DNA from 2 places in the Gracilibacillus sp. HCP3S3_G5_2 genome. Region 1 is predicted to be linked to the other one. Evidence: a T-box and tRNA genes for the amino acid it is inferred to sense, from the RefSeq annotation. Region 1 holds a T-box; the other holds one or more tRNA genes.

What was found. A T-box is a leader RNA that pairs with one kind of tRNA and senses whether it is charged. The one in region 1 lies ahead of alaS (alanine--tRNA ligase), so its partner is inferred to be a tRNA-Ala.
Region 2: it has a tRNA-Ala gene. The T-box ahead of alaS (alanine--tRNA ligase) is inferred to sense a tRNA for this amino acid. The anticodon was not compared.

The regions. Positions count from the first base shown of each region.
Region 1 covers NZ_JBQHXU010000003.1:163,535-169,310, reverse strand. The annotation lists gene ACTNEP_RS05850 (sugar kinase) at 1-748, opposite strand, end outside; gene ACTNEP_RS05845 (IclR family transcriptional regulator) at 749-1,510, opposite strand; gene ACTNEP_RS05840 (hypothetical protein) at 2,080-2,268, shown strand; gene ACTNEP_RS05835 (AI-2E family transporter) at 2,268-3,341, shown strand; T-box leader at 3,380-3,586, shown strand; gene alaS (alanine--tRNA ligase) at 3,653-5,776, shown strand, end outside.
Region 2 covers NZ_JBQHXU010000007.1:221,474-227,249, reverse strand. The annotation lists gene ACTNEP_RS12395 (DUF1450 domain-containing protein) at 1-178, shown strand, start outside; gene ald (alanine dehydrogenase) at 239-1,375, opposite strand; tRNA gene ACTNEP_RS12385 (tRNA-Ala) at 1,581-1,652, opposite strand; partial or broken gene ACTNEP_RS12380 (YVTN family beta-propeller repeat protein) at 2,132-3,226, shown strand; gene ACTNEP_RS12375 (dimethylarginine dimethylaminohydrolase family protein) at 3,577-4,407, opposite strand; gene ACTNEP_RS12370 (ATP-dependent Clp protease ATP-binding subunit) at 4,725-5,776, opposite strand, start outside.

The DNA.
Region 1 (5,776 bases):
CTACATATGGAACAGAATAAGCATCTACAAAACCACTTTCTTCACTATTTTCATAGTACGCTCCTTTTTCTCCCAGCTTAACCACGACTACACCAGCTCCTAGATCCCTGCAATATTGGCTGATTTCTAAAGCATCCATCGTGTCAAATAAAAAGTCGCCTTCCGCTTTTCCAGGTAGTACAATATCAGATAAGCTAATGATTCTCTTCAATAATTCTGCTCCACTGTCTTTATCAAGTAATTTCTTTCTTATATTGGGATCAAATACAACCGTTACCTTTTCCTGCTTTGCCTTATCAAGAAGTGCAAAAATCATCTTTTCACATGATGGACTCAAAGCAGGAGTAATTCCTGTTATATACAAATATTTAGTAGCTGAGACATCTACGTTTTCAATATCCTCCGGAGTCATTCTACTGGCAGCTGAGTCTTTTCTATAATAAAAAATCGAACTTGTTTGTGCATTTGTTTTTTCTTTCAAGAAAAGTCCAGTAGCTGCTTCCTTATCTTGTTTCACATAGGTTGTGTTAACTCCCTCACCACGCACAGCGTTTACAATTTTTGCGCCGAGCTCATCATCTCCTACACTGCTGATCCAGCTTGTCTGATATCCGAGCTTTGCTAAACCTATTAACGTATTTGTTTCAGCACCAGCAATTCGTACAGTAAATTCGTTTGCATACCGCAATTGTCCACTTGTCTTAGGAGAAAACAGAACCATTGTCTCTCCAATACTTAACACATCCATTTAAACACCTTCCTTATTCACATACCCCAGTTTTGCTGAAATTTCTGTTGCTGTTTGCTTTAAATGTTTCAAAATATTAGCTTTCTGTCTAAGCATCCTCTCCTTAGGACCTGCCACACTAATTGCAGCTTGAATATCACCTTTCATATCAAATACTGGAGCTGCTAAACAATAAAGACCATCTTCATTTTCCTCATTATCTATGGAATATCCTTGTTGTTTATATTCCTGGAGTCGTTTCACTAATTCTTCTTTGTCCGTAATTGTCTGTTTAGTAATCGCCTTCAATTCTGTGGTATTTAAGTAATGATTGCGTTTAGCTTCATTCATAAATGCAAGATAAGCCTTACCGAGCCCTGTACAATATAGCGGTTTTTGCCCGCCTGGGTAAGCAGAGGTTCTAATGGAACGGTTACTATTAATCTTCGCAACATAAACAAGTTCATGGTCAGCTAATACTGCCATAAATACAGTTTCTTCAACTGCCTCCATTAATTTTTTTAACGATGACTGACCTAAAGAAGATATATCCAGTGACTCCACTGCCGCATTTCCAACAGGAATGAGTTTCGGCCCTAAAATAAATAGATTCTGCTGATTAACAGACAAGTAATTTTCATTAAGCAGTGTTTTGATTAAGCCTGATGTACTGCTTTGTGGAAATTGTAGGGTTTCACTAATTTCTTTGATTGTCATTCCTTCAGTATTTACACTAAGAAGCTCAAAAATCCTTAGCACACGCTCTGCAGATTTAACTGCCATCACATCACCTCCATCACATATGTGATTTAAAATCCTATATATGATTATCGAAAAATATAACATGATTTTTGCAGAATATCAACCATAAAATTAAAGCGTTTCATTTTTTTCGTTCGAGTAAGGGAATAAAGAAATAATTTTTCGTCTCTGTTACACACCTAAGTATGGGTATTAGGTAGTGAAGAGTTATATTAAATGAAGAAGTGAATGGGCTAGCATTAGAATGATAAGTAAAGGCGTAGATATAAAAGATGGTTAAGGAGGTAAAATAGTGAAAAGTAATGTTTCTTTGTGGTTGGGGTAATTTAGCAATGTTAGTAAGTTCGAAAAATAGTAGAAAAAAATAATCATTACTACTTGGAGTTATGAGCTGATTAAAAAACGATAAGAAAACTCATATCTTGAGTGGTTTTACATTTTTCGAAGCTGTTTCGATCACTTCCAACAAGATGATAAACGTGCTTTTCATCCAACTGCTGATTTTCACGGATTTCTTTAGCATTCCTATGTATAATTCCCTCCAAATAGGAAAGGCTGAAAAATAAAAATGTAAAAGTGAGGGAATGTAAGTGATTTGTCCGAATTGTCGCAGCAAGAATATCGGAATTATCGGTCCCGAGCAATATTATTGCTGGGATTGCTTTATTGAATTATCTGTCCAGAATAATATGCTGCATCTGCATGAAGTAGAAATGGACGGATCGTTAAGCTCATTAGATGATTTATTTTCTGATGAGGAAAGACGTGTAGAAAGGTAATGAAGTCCAATCAATCAAGAATTCGTATCGTTCTTCAATTGATTATTCTTTGTCTGGCAGTTTTGTTTCTATACTTAATGTATATATTATTTCCTTTTTATAAGCATGTGCTAATCGTTCTTTTACAGATACTAGCGCCTTTTTTAGTTGCCGGTTTAATCGCTTATTTATTACATCCAGTCGTTGAAAAAATCCATCGTTTGCACATTCCACGACCGTTGGCTATTATTTTTATATATCTCCTTTTTTTTGGAGTATCTGGTTATGGTATTTATATATCCTTCCCACTGTGGATGAAGCAAATTCAGGAAATGCAGCAAAATATTCCACAATACGTAGAATCATATCGTTCCTTTATTTATGGCATTTATGATCAAACCTCATTTCTGCCTGAGGGATTTCACGATAATTTAGATGAATTCTTTGAAAATATTGAAACAACACTAGGTGAACAAATAACCAATCTACTTAGGAATATCCCGATGTTGTTCGATATTTTTGTTATGCTAGCGGTTATACCCATTTTAGCCTTTTATTTTTTGAAGGACTATCAACAATTACAGAGAAGTATTTTGAAAATAGTACCACTAAAATATCAACCTTTTACGAAGAGACTTGCGCATGATATGGAAGAAAGCTTGGGAAAGTACATTCGTGGTCAAATATTAGTCTGTTTTTTCGTTGGGTTAATCAGTTATTGCTTGTTTCGAATAATTGGAATGAATTATGCAGTCGTATTAGCAACCATTATTGGTTTCACTAATTTCATTCCATACTTCGGACCAATCATAGGAGCAATTCCTGCGCTTTTGATTGCCTTTACGATGTCAACCAAAATGGTCTTCTATGTACTTCTAGTAGTTTTAGCTGTTCAAATAACAGAAGGCAATTTACTATCACCGTTTATAGTAGGCAAAAGTATACACATTCATCCTGTTTATCTAATCTTGGTATTATTTATTGCGGCAAACACAGCTGGCATTATTGGGATGATTTTAGCAGTGCCCTTACTTGCAGTAGCCAGAGTTGCCGTCCCATTGATTATTAGACAGGTAAAAGCAATTGACAGATAATCAAATGTTATCTATAATATGCTAACGAAGTGAAATAAATGAAAACGAAGAAAAACCTTAGTACTGGATTACCGTTTTAAGAGAGGAATTTCCGTGGCTGAAAGAAATTCTAAATGCTCTGATTCAGGAAGCTAGTTTGGAGTGCAGCTAATTCCTGCCGGTTCCATCTCCGTTACAGATGTCAAAGTGACAGTCACTTAGACTGTAATTAGGGTGGTACCGCGGATATAACTCTCGTCCCTGCTATGATAGGCAGAGATGGGAGTTTTTTATATTTTGAGAGAAACCAAATTAAACGGAGGCGAATAATGATGAATAATTTAACATCTGCTCAAGTACGGCAAATGTTTTTGGACTTTTTTAAAGAAAAAGGTCATGCAGTGGAACCAAGTGCATCCTTAGTACCGAAAGATGATCCAACATTATTATGGATCAATAGTGGTGTTGCCACTTTAAAAAAATACTTTGATGGTCGAGTTGTTCCAGAGAATCCGCGGATTACGAATGCACAAAAATCAATTCGTACGAATGACATCACCAATGTAGGTTATACGGCAAGACATCATACTTTTTTTGAAATGTTAGGCAACTTCTCCATTGGCAATTATTTCAAAGAAGAAGCAATTGACTATGCTTGGGAATTTCTAACCAGTGACAAATGGATCGGGTTTGACCCGGAGAAATTATCTGTTACGGTACACCCGGAAGATGAGGAAGCATATGTGCTTTGGCGTGATAAAATTGGTCTTTCGGAAGACCGCATTATTCGACTAGAAGAGAATTTCTGGGATATTGGGGAAGGACCAAGCGGGCCAAATACCGAAATATTCTATGACCGTGGCGAAGCTTATGGTAATGATGCAAATGATCCAGAATTGTATCCTGGCGGTGAAAATGAACGCTACTTAGAGATCTGGAATCTGGTGTTTTCGCAGTTTAACCATAATCCTGACGATACGTACACACCGTTGCCAAAGAAAAACATTGATACAGGGATGGGACTTGAACGTCTTGTTAGCGTGATTCAAGGTACACAAACAAATTTTGAAACAGATTTATTCTTACCTATTATTCAAGCAACTGAAGAGCTTGCTAATACTACCTATAATACGAATGAAGATGCTGATGTGGCATTTAAGGTTATTGCCGATCATATCCGAACGGTCACGTTTGCGGTGAGTGATGGTGCTTTACCTTCGAATGAGGGACGTGGCTACGTATTACGCCGACTCTTACGGCGAGCGGTTAGATATGCAAAACAAATCGGAATTGAGAAGCCATTTATGTACCAGCTTGTTCCTGTAGTCGGTACGATTATGGAAGCTTTCTATCCGGAAGTAAAAAATAAAACAGACTTTATTCAGAATGTGATAAAAACGGAAGAAGACCGTTTTCATGAAACATTACAGGATGGCTTACAAATTTTCCACCAAATTATTGCTCAAGAAAAAGCAAAAGGAAATAAAGTATTTCCGGGTGAGGAAGTATTCCGTCTTTATGATACGTACGGATTTCCTAAAGAGCTAACAGAGGAATATGCAGGTGAAGCTGGATTTGCGATTGATGAGGATGGTTTCGAACAAGAAATGACGAAGCAGCGTGACAGAGCACGTAATGCACGTCAAAAAGTCGATTCGATGCAAATCCAAGATGGTGAATTAAATCAAATTACTTCCGAAAGTTCATTTGTAGGATATGATTCTTTACAAGCAGAAACAACAGTCCTTGAAATAGTAGCTAATAAAAAGCGTGTGGAGGCTGTTACAGCAGGAAATGAAGCATATGTCATTTTAGCAGAAACTCCTTTTTATGCAGAGAGTGGAGGACAGATTGCTGATAAGGGGATTCTTTCCTTTGATGGTGGCTATGCAGAGGTACAAGATGTTCAGAAAGCTCCAAATGGACAAAACCTTCATCGTATTTTAATTAAGGAAGGATCTTTAACAAAAGAGCAATCTGTTCATGCACAGGTAGACCAGACAGCACGCCAGTATATTATTAAAAATCATACGGCAACACACTTGTTGCATCAGGCGTTAAAGGATGTTTTAGGTGATCACGTCAATCAAGCTGGTTCACTAGTTGCAAGTGATCGTTTACGCTTTGATTTCTCTCATTTCGGCGCAGTAACTGAACAAGAAATGACAGAGATTGAACAAAAAGTAAACGAAAAAATCTGGGCCTCGCTTCCTGTTTCTATTAGTAATAAAGGCATTCAGGAAGCTAAAGCAATGGGGGCCATGGCTTTATTTGGTGAAAAGTATGGGGATATCGTACGAGTTGTTGAAATTGGGGATTACAGTATCGAATTGTGTGGGGGCTGCCATGTTCAAAATTCTGCTGAAATCGGCTTATTTAAAATCGTCTCAGAATCAGGCATCGGCGCCGGCACACGAAGAATCGAAGCTGTGACAGCCAAAAGTGCCTATCAATTT
Region 2 (5,776 bases), on a different contig from region 1:
CGAATCAGAATATCCAGAGGTAGCGGTTTTAATTAACGACTGCTTAAATTTCTGTGGATTATGCAGATTAAAACCGTATGCACTGGTTAACAATCAACGAGTTCATGGCAAAACTCCAGAGGAAACATTAGCGAAAATAAAAAAAGCCATAGAAGCAGAATTAGCATTCTATCAGTAAAAAGCGCTTGGTCTGAAGAAGGTCACCGGAATAGATCCGGTGACCTTCTTATTTTAATATTTATTGTGCTGGATTACCTAGCCTATTCAAAACGGAACTTAGGTCCGTATATCGTCTGTCAAGCGCTTTTGCCACAGCTTCATGAACAAGCTTTCCTTGGTACGTGTTTACCCCTTTGGCAAATGCAGGATCCGTGAGAAGGTAATTCTTTAATCCTTTGTTTGCCAGATTTAAAATATATGGTGCTGTGGCGTTTGTCAGTGCGAACGTAGCAGTTTGTGACACTGCACCTGGGATATTAGCGACGGCATAATGAATAACGTCATGTTTAACATAAACAGGGTTCTCATGCGTTGTAACCCGGTCAATCGTTTCAATCGATCCACCCTGATCCACTGCTACATCTACAATGACAGATCCTGGCTCCATCATTTTAACCATCTCTTCTGTGACTAGCTTCGGTGCTTTAGCACCTGGAATTAGGACAGCGCCTATTACTAAATCTGCCGTTTTTACTTGTTCTGCAATATTATATTCATTCGATGCCAAGGTCCTAATTTTGCCTTGGTACAAATCCTCTAATTGACGCAAACGATCTATATTAATATCTAATAGCGTAACATTTGCACCTAACCCAATTGCTATTTTCGCTGCATTCGTACCTACTATCCCTCCGCCGATAATCACTACATTGGCTGGTGAAACTCCCGGTACACCACTAGAAAGTACACCTTTGCCACCATAGGTTTTTTCCAGAAACCTAACACCTGCCTGCACCGACATCCGCCCTGCAATTTCGCTCATTGGCGTTAATAAAGGTAAAGCACCATTTGCCAATTGAATCGTTTCATACGCAACACCTGTCGTTTTATGCTCTAATAAAGCTTCCGCCACTTCTTGCTCAGCAGCTAAATGTAAGTAAGTAAAAAGAAGTAAATCTTTCCGAAAAAAAGAAAACTCTGACGGTTGAGGCTCCTTTACCTTCACTACTAATTCCTGTGCCCATGCTTCTTCTGCTGAAGGAACAATTTCTGCACCTGCACCTTTGTAGGCAGCATCCTCAATACCGCTACCAAGACCTGCCCCGCTCTCTATTCTCACCTCATGACCTGCTTGTGTCAGCATCATTACTCCTGCAGGCGTAATTGCCACACGATTTTCATTGCTTTTAATTTCTTTAGGTACACCGATTTTCATTACTTCACCGCCTTCTCTTTGGTAGTATTGTATGAATATTTCTTCTTATTCGTTTTCCCTATTTTATGTAGATTTAATACAAGAATGAATGGAAAAATAGTAACCTGTTGCCTTTTATATTAAGAAGCACTCCTCTCGTTCTGTAATTAGAACAAGTAAGAGCGATACGATTTGATGGAGTTATTAACATATGGTTGGTCAAGAATGGAGCTGACGGGATTTGAACCCGTGACCCCTTGTCTGCCAGACAAGTATTCTCCCACTGAACTACAGCCCCATTATAAAATCAAGTAGGTTGAATTCGTAAATTAATTTTATTATATAATTTTGATGGGATTGCAGCAAGTTTTTATGATTTGATAACTCAGAGAATAACAAATTGCAAATTTGCTTTAATATCCATCTACTTTGCCGTTCATGACAGCGATGCTGATACTCTCTCTGTTAAAGATATGAAAAGATGATGAACTAGCACAAAATTTGTTTTAGTAACAAATGTACAATCTTTTTCAAAGAATTTTTATAAATTAATTGTATAGATAAGATAGAAATGTACCATGGCTGTCAAGAATCTTATGGAAGGGAGGAAGGAAAATGAAATCCACCAAAAGAATGGGAGCTTGTTGTCCCTCGTTTCCGATTATGCAAGAGAGCTTTTGCGGAAATTTTAATGGCCCGCTAGCAGCTGAAGAAGTTTGGAGTGCAACAGCTGGTAGTTATCGTTCAGGAACATTTCAATTGTTCAATTCAGTATCAAGCACAGGACCGGTAACGGCAGCAGGAGCCGCATCTCCAGCGATCTCTTTAAGTGCAGCACCAGGGAATACGGATACCCAATCTGTGAATAATCCAACTTCTTTTACGATCACAGCCGATGAAGGTGAAAGTGGGACATACTGTATCACTCTCTACAGGAACCCTTCCCCGCCCCCAATTTCGTGTAATTTCATCGTTTACGTCACTAATGCGGGTGATATAAATGATCCAGCAAATGATACCGTATCGGTTATTGATACGGAAACAAATACGGTTACTGCTACCACTACTGTAGGAAATGCCCCTCTTGAAGTAGCTGTCTTGCCAAATGGGACAAGAGCTTATGTTCCAAATTTCTTTTCTAACACCGTATCGGTCATTGATACAGCGACAAATACGGTGATTACTACCATTATCGTTGGCGAAGATCCGCTCGGTATAGGAATCTCTCCAGATGGGTCAACCGCTTATGTCTCCAATCATGAAGATGACACTGTTTCGGTTATTGATACAGCGACAAATACAGTGGTAGCTACCATTATGGTAGGGAACGGCCCTCAAGGAATTAGTTTTACTGCGGATGGTACGCGTGCTTACGTCGCAAATGAATTGGGTGATACAATATCGGTCATTGATACGGCGACAAATACGGTAGTCGATACGATTGATGTTGGAGATCGTCCTAGATTAATCGCCATTTTACCGAACGAGACACGTGGCTTTGTCACTAATCAAGGGGATAACAATGTAATGGTTATTGATTTGGAATCGAACATGGTCCTTGATACCATTCCCGTAGGAATCCAACCCGTTGGTGCAGCCATCACACCAGACGGAACCCTCGCATACATTGTAAATAAGGGGAATAACAATGTATCGGTCATTGATGTTTTTACGAATACAGTTATTGCTACAATTCCTGTTGGTCAATCACCTGATCAAATCGCCATTTTGCCGGATGGAACAAGCGCTTACGTCACAAATCAAGCTGAAGATACAGTATCGATCATTGATATTACAACGAATACAGTAATCGATACTATCCCAGTGGGTAACGCTCCAACTGGTATAGCAATCGGAACAATATGCGAATAAATCCCTTCACGAATTCTGATTCACCCCTAAAATAGGTTATAACGAGTGGTTTTCTATAGAAATAAAAGCAGGCAAGGAAAAACGGATTTTTTTCTACCTGCTTTTTTGGTACGTATTCCTATTTTTTCTTATTTGTCCACACACAGACAATGGCTTTCCCATAAGTTGAATTTAATTTTTATAAAATAGGTTACTAAAGAGCATGACCCTCGGAAAGCGAAACGATCAGTCAGAGTGGATGCTTTACACTCGATATCATAAAACGTAAGTTAGTGAAAAGTATCCCTATATTGCGCAATAAAACGTATTACATCGTTCGTATTTGATGTGAAGAAAATTGGTTATGTCCATTACTTCTCTCGTTCTATTGGCAAAGTACAGCACCGAAAGGAGCCGCCAGATTTAATAATTTCCGAAAACTGTACTTCTACAACTTCGAATCCTTTTTCTGTTAACTGTTCATTCACAAGTTTATTGTCAGGTAACGAAATAATGTGTCGATCTCCGAGAGAAAATACATTCGTACCCAAAGTAAATTGCTCATCATCCGTTACTTCTATTAAATCAAATTCATTATGGAGTAAGTTGCGTTCCTTTTCATTAAAAGCGTCGTTATAGATAAGTCCTACCTTATCACTCACTAAATTAAAACAACAGTCCAGGTGAAGAATATCTTCACGAATAGGAACCGTAATGACCTCTTTTTCAGGAATTTGTAATTGTAACTCTTCAATAGCCTTTGTAGTTGTTCTAAGACTCCTTCCTACAAAAACTTTATCGTTAGAAACAATCACATCGCCCCCTTCAATAGAGCGTGTACTCAAAGGTATATATGGCAAATTTTCGTGATCAAGGTACTGATGCAACACATCGATTTCTGGCTTCCTAATATTACGCCCCATCTCACAAGTGAAAAGTGATGCTCCTGCTGTAAATCCGATATCTCTTGTAAAGACTTGTTCATTCAACTTAGGGTCTGGTGTCAGTTCGATCACTTCAATATCAAACTGTTCCAATGTTTGTACAAAACTTTCAAACTGCTCCATAGCTATATCTACATCAATATTTTCATCTTCATAAAATTTCTGTGTTTCATTGATGACCTTTCTAATTTCCATATATGTTGGTGGGCAAGTAATTACTCGTTTTAAGCGGTCATATTCATTTTGCTGATAAATCATGGAGAAATGCGCTCCCTTTTTTATTTTTTATTATACCTTACTTCGTTTCATTCATTCTAAAGAAAGGGACAAAGCGTCCAGAATTGTCCAAACACAAACCTGTACACTTGCATCATTTTATCTTTTAAATCAATCTTTCAGTAATCAAATGGTTCTTTCTTTCATACAGATAAAGTAATATCTTGAAAACAAGCACGGTTGGTTCGTCCTTAGGCTGCCAACCGTGCTTCTTTTATGTATTTTGCTGGCCACTTTCTGGACTTTGCTGGCCTCTTTCCGATTATGTAAACAACACAAAAAAAGCACTAGCTAAAATACTAGCTAGCGCTCTTTTTCACAACGATATCTTCGTTCTCAAACATGATCTCTATTTGTTTAACATCCTCTTCTTCCAAGATGAGATCTGTGATGCCGTCCTCTACTTTATCCTGGATAACGCGACGTAATGGACGTGCACCGAAGCGAGGGTCATAACCTTTATCAGCAAGGAATTTCTTCGCTTCATCACTTACAGTAATGGTAAGATCAGATTCTTCTAATTGTTTGCTTAATTCCGCGATCATTAGGTCTACAATTCGGAGTAGATCTTCTTGTTCTAATTCATTGAATGGAATAATCGCGTCAAAACGGTTCAAGAATTCTGGCTTGAAATAGCTGCTTAAATTTTCTAGTGTTGAAACAGCTTCATTGTTATCACTATTGAAGCCGACCGTAATTTTCTTCACCCCGGTACCAGCATTACTTGTCATGATAATCACAGAATCTTTGAAGCTTACCGTTCTACCATGACTATCTGTTAATTGACCATCTTCCATGATTTGTAGGAACATGTTTTGTACATCAGGGTGGGCTTTTTCAATTTCATCTAACAGAATTAAGCTGTACGGATTGTGACGAACTTTTTCTGTTAATTGGCCTGCTTCCTCATGACCTACATATCCTGGTGGTGAACCGATAATTTTAGATACGGCATGCTTCTCCATATATTCACTCATGTCAAGGCGAATCATTGCCTCTTTAGTACCGAACAGTTCCTCTGCTAGTGCTTTCGTTAGTTCTGTCTTACCGACACCAGTTGGTCCGACGAAAAGGAAGGAACCAATTGGACGATGTTTCGACTTCAAACCGGCACGACTACGGCGAACCGCTTTAGCTACTTTGTCAACGGCAACTTGTTGACCAATTACTTTTCGACTTAAGTTGTCCGCTAAGTTTTTCATTTTGGACTGTTCATCTGCTTGGATTTTTCGAACAGGGATTCCGGTTTTCTCTTCTATTATTAATTGAATATCTTCCACTGTTACTTCTGCTTTTGGTGCTTCTTTTGTTTCTGCTAATTTTTTCTCAAGCTTGATTTCTTGATGTCTTA